2 regions of the Finegoldia sp. P1-F-LS genome follow, and region 2 is predicted to be linked to the other one. Evidence: a T-box and tRNA genes for the amino acid it is inferred to sense, from the RefSeq annotation. Region 2 holds a T-box; the other holds one or more tRNA genes.
The links. The T-box of region 2 lies ahead of pheS (phenylalanine--tRNA ligase subunit alpha). A T-box ahead of a tRNA ligase gene usually reads a tRNA of that ligase, here a tRNA-Phe.

Region 1: it encodes a tRNA-Phe, which carries the amino acid that the T-box ahead of pheS (phenylalanine--tRNA ligase subunit alpha) is inferred to sense. The anticodon was not compared.

What each region holds. Positions count from the first base shown of each region.
Region 1 covers NZ_JBRFJH010000001.1:170,073-173,494, forward strand. Annotated here, with positions in the region: gene ACU68Y_RS01080 (hypothetical protein) at 1-412, shown strand, start outside; gene ACU68Y_RS01085 (zinc dependent phospholipase C family protein) at 471-1,112, shown strand; gene ACU68Y_RS01090 (hypothetical protein) at 1,133-1,858, shown strand; tRNA gene ACU68Y_RS01095 (tRNA-Phe) at 1,948-2,023, shown strand; tRNA gene ACU68Y_RS01100 (tRNA-Gly) at 2,032-2,106, shown strand; tRNA gene ACU68Y_RS01105 (tRNA-Cys) at 2,110-2,183, shown strand; gene ACU68Y_RS01110 (DUF6873 family GME fold protein) at 2,235-3,365, shown strand; gene hisS (histidine--tRNA ligase) at 3,379-3,422, shown strand, end outside.
Region 2 covers NZ_JBRFJH010000001.1:363,195-366,616, forward strand. Annotated here, with positions in the region: gene pheT (phenylalanine--tRNA ligase subunit beta) at 1-298, opposite strand, end outside; gene pheS (phenylalanine--tRNA ligase subunit alpha) at 307-1,329, opposite strand; T-box leader at 1,367-1,554, opposite strand; gene ACU68Y_RS02015 (TrmH family RNA methyltransferase) at 1,574-2,305, opposite strand; gene ACU68Y_RS02020 (potassium channel family protein) at 2,283-2,960, opposite strand; gene ACU68Y_RS02025 (TrkH family potassium uptake protein) at 2,969-3,422, opposite strand, start outside.

The DNA of each region.
Region 1 (3,422 bases), 190 kb from region 2:
TTTTGAGCTACAAAGTGATGCAATTTTATATTTTATAGAAAACTCACTTCTAGAAGAGAATTCAAAAAAATTAGTTGAAAAAGCTGGAGAAAGAATTTTGGAGCCTCTTACAAAAATAAGTGGGATAGAAAAAGGTGAATGCAAAATTATTCCTGCTTTCAATTTAATATCGGATTATGTTATATTGGCAAATTTGCCAGAAAATTTAAAAGATTACAACAAAAATATTTTCAAAAACTTAATTTATAACGTTTTTTGCGAAATGAAAAAATTTGAAATACATTCTCTTAACATAGATTATTCTTTTTTAACTGAAAAATATTCTAGTGAATTTGTTAATCTGATAAATGAAGTTATAGACGAGAAATCATTGAGAATTAGCGATTTTCTTGTGTTTATGTGCAAAAGTTAAGAATTGACTTTTAACTTAAATTACTCTAAAATAATAATATGTCCAATGACGAAAGGTAGTGATTAATATTTTTCCGGAAACTCATAAGAGAATTGTTAGAGAAATAAATCAAGACATTAAGGATTCCTATGGAATCAATTTAAATATAAAAAAGTTAGAATGGGGAGCTGTTAGTCCAGATATTTTACCAAAATATAAGCTAATACGCCATTATAAAGAAGAAAGTATAAATTATATTGTTAAAGAAATTATCACTATAATTTATCTTTTTCAATTTACAGATTTAACAAGATTAAACTCATTGCAAAATAAGATTTTAAGTACAAAACTTGGAGTAATAAGTCATTATCTAAGTGATTATGTGTGCCTTCCACACGCAAAAAGATGGAGATGTAATCAGCATCTAAAAGATCACATGAATTACGAAAGAGTTTTGAATAAGATATCTCAAAATCATGTATTTAACAAAAAAGCAATAAAAACTAGTCGAATAAACATAGATAACGATGAATGCGTGATGTTAAAAACATTGGTTAAAAATTATATTGAAGATATAGTCGATGAATATAGCATGTCAGAAGGTAAAACTAGGGATTTGGACTTTGCGTATGGTTTGAATTATTCTATCTTCTGTTTTATTTTTGAAACCATTGAAATATTCTCTACAGAAAGATACTATCAAAAGTCCTTTGTTTTTTAAATATAATTAGGAGTACAGTTATGTATAAAGCTTACAACATGAACAATTTAAAGAAAAAGCTTGAAAAAAAATTTCTTTTTGAAGACGATTTATTAGCTTTATACTTAATGCTTGATATTGTTCAACAAGAAAACAAAATACAACCGTGTTATGTTAAATATAATGCTATTAATAAGATAAACAACGTTTTAAATAACCATCTTTCCTATAGAAATGATAAAGATAATATTATTAAAGCCGTTTTTGACTTAATCTCAGAAGATATTAATAAAATTGAGTTTACTTATTATCTTCAAGCATACACTGAAGGTTTCAATAATAAATATATAAGCGATGAACTAGAGTTTTATGTATTAAGGCATATTCCGGCATCAACAATAAAAAAATCTGATATTCTTCTTCATAATACTGAAAGTAGAAGTGCTAAATTTTTAAAAAGCAAAATGATTTGCTCTATTAAAAACAAATCAAATGCTTTTAGAGTACAGGATTCAATAATAGATAATTATTGCGAAAATATTTTAAAAGACAAAATATTTAGCATTAATAGCAAAATGGATAAACAATTGGTGATGAAATCTATTAACGACAGTATTGTGATTTCTGAAGAAAAATTTTTGAATATGTGGCAATTAGAAAATTTGTACAAAAAAATTGTTAAAACTTTGAAAAATGTTTTAAATAATTCAATAGAAGATGCATTGTGGTATGGGTTGAATGACAGAGTATTGCAAAGGTATAAGTAATTTGTAAAGTTAGGTTTAAATTGTTGTAAAAAAATTTGACAAAACAAATTTAATAGTTTATACTTATTAAGTAATGTTTGATACATTAAGCCCAGATAGCTCAGTCGGTAGAGCAAAGGACTGAAAATCCTTGTGTCGCTGGTTCGATTCCGGCTCTGGGCACCAAAATGTGTGCGGAAGTGGCTCAGTGGTAGAGCATCGCCTTGCCAAGGCGAGGGTCGCGAGTTCGAGTCTCGTCTTCCGCTCCATATGGCGACATAGCCAAGTGGTAAGGCAGAGGTCTGCAACACCTTCACCCCCAGTTCAAATCTGGGTGTCGCCTCCAAAGGAAAGTTTATTATAGACTTTCCTTTTTTTTATATGCTAAGGAGTTATTATGATTTTTATTGATTTATTGAAAGATGAACACTTCGAAGAGTTATCTGATTTTGTATATAAACTTAGAAACAATATCTTATGTCAAAATAAATTTGATTCAAATATAGCTAAGAATAGATCTACTATACTTAAATCTATGAAAAAACAAATACTAGAAAAAAATCATTTCGTGATTTACGAAGAGGATAAATTGATAGGATATATAGTGCTAGATTTTGAAGATAATGAATTAATTATTAATGAGATTTATTTTGATAAGATTAATAACTCAATACTTTTTAAGGTTTTTAGATTTTTAATGGATTATGCAGTTTCAAATTTATTTGATATAATTAAATTTAAGTTTAAAGGATTTATTTTTGATGAAATTATTAAAGAACATTTGGACAATCAAAATAGATTGGAAATAAGAAATGATATATTTGAAGAATTTCGTAAGAAATTTGCAATAGTTAGTTTTAAATCTAAGGATGGATTAATAAAGTTTTTGCAAGAGAGTAGTTACGATATTATTTACAGTTTTAATAGCAATAAATTGGATAAAAAAGTATGTGACCATGTCGATATGCAAATTAGAAAAATAAACGATAATACATTTGTTTGTTCCCAAGAGTCATATAATCATTACAGGGCATATCTTCCAAATTATATAACATTATACGTAACAGAATTTGATATATCAGATAAATATCCAAAAGATTGCTTGTTGAATAACTTTTCGATTAAGAATCATTTGATATGTAATAAAAAATCTATTGATCCTGTTATCTTGAAACTTCTTAAAGACGAGAAAATAATAATGGTAAATCAGGGATATTCCAAATGTTCAACAATAGTTACTAATAATTTTGTGATTACAAGTGATAAATCTATATTTAATAGTGTTCAGAAGGAACATATTGAGGCTTTTTTGATAGATTCTGGTGAAATAAAACTAGAAGGTTATGATACAGGATTTATTGGTGGAACTTGTGGATATAGTTCTGATTTGGGGCTTGTATTTTATGGTAATCTTGAAAAGTACAAATATAAAGAAAAACTTATTGAAATTTTAAATAAAGAAAAGATAAAATATTATTATCCAAAAGATGATGATTTTATAGATCGTGGATCTATAATCTTTAATTAATAGGAGGTTAATTATGATTCAACCATCTACATTACCTGGAATGATGGAACTTCTTCC
Region 2 (3,422 bases):
GAAGAGTTGCATCTACTTGTGCATAACAAACATACATATCTTCTTTTATATTTTTTGCGCCTGTAACTACTTTTATATCTGAATTTCCTGTATTTAAGGTAACTATAGATAATTTATCTGCATTTGGATGTTTATCAATTTTCTTAATTTTAGCTACGATTAATTTATCATTTAAATATTTACTTTTATCTATAACTGATTCAACGTGACTTCCTGTTTCTGAAAGTCTATCTGTAATAGTTTTTATTGTTTCGTCTACATCGACGTAATATTTAAGCCAATTAATAGGTAATAACATACTTCCTCCTAGAATTGTTTCAAAAATCTCTTATCATTATCGTACAACAATCTTATATTGTCGATTTTGTGTTTTACCATTGTAATCCTGTCTACTCCCATACCAAAAGCAAATCCGGTATAAACTTCAGGATCAATTCCGCAATTTCTTAAAACATTAGGATGTACCATACCACATCCTAAAAGTTCCATACTCCAACCTGTATCATTACAACTTGGGCAACCTTTACCTTTACAATCGAAGCAAGTAACGTCAACCTCCATTGAAGGTTCAGTAAATGGAAAATAATGTGGTCTAAATCTTGTTTCTATTTCTTCACCAAATAAGTTTTTAATGAAAATATTTATTGTATCCATCAAGTTAGCCATAGTAACGCCTTTATCCACAACCAAGCCTTCGATTTGATGGAACATTGGAGAGTGTGTGTCATCCACATCATCAAATCTAAAAGTTCTTCCTGCTGAAACCATTCTAATAGGTGGTTTTTGTGCTTTCATCGTTCTAATTTGTACACTTGATGTGTGTGGTCTAAGTACAGTTTTATCATCCAAGTAAAAAGTATCAGATAGTGATCTTGATGGATGATATTTTGGTGAATTCAATAAATCAAATGTATTTTCAACTGTATCAATTTCAGGACCATCTACAATATCAAAACCCATTGTTTGGAACAGATTTTCCAATTGTATTATCGTTTCATTCAATGGATGTTTGTGAGAAATTTCTCTTACACCTCTGTTTGCAGTTACGTCTAATTCTTCTTCTTTTAATTTAATCTTTTTTTGTTCTTGTTTTAATTGTTCAAATTTATTGGATAACAATTCTTCGATTTCAGATCTAACTTCATTTGCTAGTTGACCCATAACTGGTCTTTCTTCTTTAGAAAGTTTTCCCATATTTCTTAGAACAAGAGTCAAATCTCCTTTTTTCCCAAGAACTTTTACTCTAATATCCTCCAATGATTTTAAATCACTAGCATTGTCTATTAAACCGACAGTTTCTTCTTTAATTTTTAAAATTTCTTCTTTCATTATTTTCTCCTTAAACAATAAAAAAATCTCTCATCCCCTATGGGACGAAAGATTGTATTTCCGCGGTACCACCCAATTTATGATAACATCACTCGTAAGTTTAACGGACTCTATACGACCATAATGGCAACTTCAAAGCGAACCAACAAAATTCAATAAATATGTCACACCAACCCATATCTCTCTGTATATCTAGTTTTGTATTTTCTTCTTCAACATTTTTAATTATTTTATAATATAACTACTAATTTGTCAATTTGGATAAATAAAACATACTCAAACTAGCAGCTATAGAAGCATTTAATGATTCTGTTACATTATCCATAGGAATTATCAAAAACTCATCAGCGTATTTTTTTATTTCATCGCTAATTCCATTTGCTTCATTTCCAATTATTAGAACGTGCTTTTCTTTGTTTTTAATTTCCAAAATACTTCTGGAATTTTTCTCCAAAGATGTCTCGTATATTTTAAACCCATTTGATTTATACTTCTCAAGCACATTTATATTTTCATAAGAAATATTCATTCTAAATAAGCTTCCCATAGCACTTCTAATAGTTTTCGAATTATAAATATCACAACTATTATTAGATAGAACAATTTTATTGTAACCAAAAGCTTCAGCACTTCTGATTATAGTCCCCAGATTTCCTGGATCATTGATATTTTCTAAAAAAAGAATTTGATCTGACTTTACATCTTTTTGCTCAATAAAACTAACCACACAAATTATTCCTTCGGGATTATTCATTTCACTGAGACTGTTGAAAGTTTTTGAATCAAAATAGACACATTCATCAAGAAAATTTTCACCTTCTCTTATTATGACTTGTTTGATATTTATATTTGATTTAATTGCTTCTTGATAAAGCTTGTAGCCTTCTATGACAAATTCATTGTATTTTTGTCTATATTTCTTCTTATAAAGTGATTTTACATGTTTATATATTTTATTTGAAGTAGAGGTTATCATCTTTATCGCCTGTTTCAGTAATCTTATCCAAATCCTCATTTGATCCTATTACTATCAAATAGTCTTCAAACTTAACTGTATAATTTGGTGAAGGGTTAATATTCATTTCCCCATTGTTCTTAACTGCAACAACGTTAATTCCATACTTGCTTCTTATTCCTATATCGATAAAATTCTTTCCAATCCATTCTTTTTTAGGAGTAATCTCCGCAATAGAATAATCATCAGTAAATTCAATATAATCAAAAATTTGATCACTAATCAAACTTTTTGCCAGTCTAACGGCCGAATCATTTTCTGGAATAATTGTCCTGTCTGCACCAACTTTTAGCAAAATATTACCGTGTAACGTATCTTTTGCTTTAGTTATTACCTTTTTAACACCCAGTTTTTTACAAACTACTGTTGACAAAATTGATGCTTCAAAGTTCGAAGAAATAGCAACTATAGCCACATCAAAATTTCCAACACCGACAGAACTCAATGAATTTTCTGTTAAATGTTCAATATACACTGCATGAGTAACTATTCTACTCATTTCATCAACAGTATCTTCATTATTATCTATTAATAAAACTTCGTGGCCTGTATTGGATAGTTCGATAGCACATGCTCTGCCGAATCTACCACAGCCAACAACTACAAATTGTTTCATAATTAAACCTAACCTATTATAATATTTTCGTGAGCTTCTTTATAAGCTTTTTTGTTTTTTGTATTGGATAAAGCATAAAGTATTGTTAAAGATCCAACTCTTCCAATATACATCGTTGAAATTATTAAAATCTTAGAAATACTATTGATTCCTGGAGTTAAGCTTCTAGTTAATCCTACTGTACCAAAAGCACTTACTACTTCGAACACTACATCCAAGTATTTTGCTTTGTCTATAACTAAAATTGCAAATGTTACAAAAATTACCCAAGCCATTGACAAAGTTATTATTGCTAAAGCTTTTTTAACTTGAGAAAATCTAATTCTTCGATTAAAAACTTCAACATCTTCTTGACCTTTAATTTCGCTCAAAGCTACAATAATCAATAATGCAAAAGTTGTAGTTTTGATACCACCTGCAGTACCTGCTGGGGATCCTCCTATAAACATATTCAAAATAGAT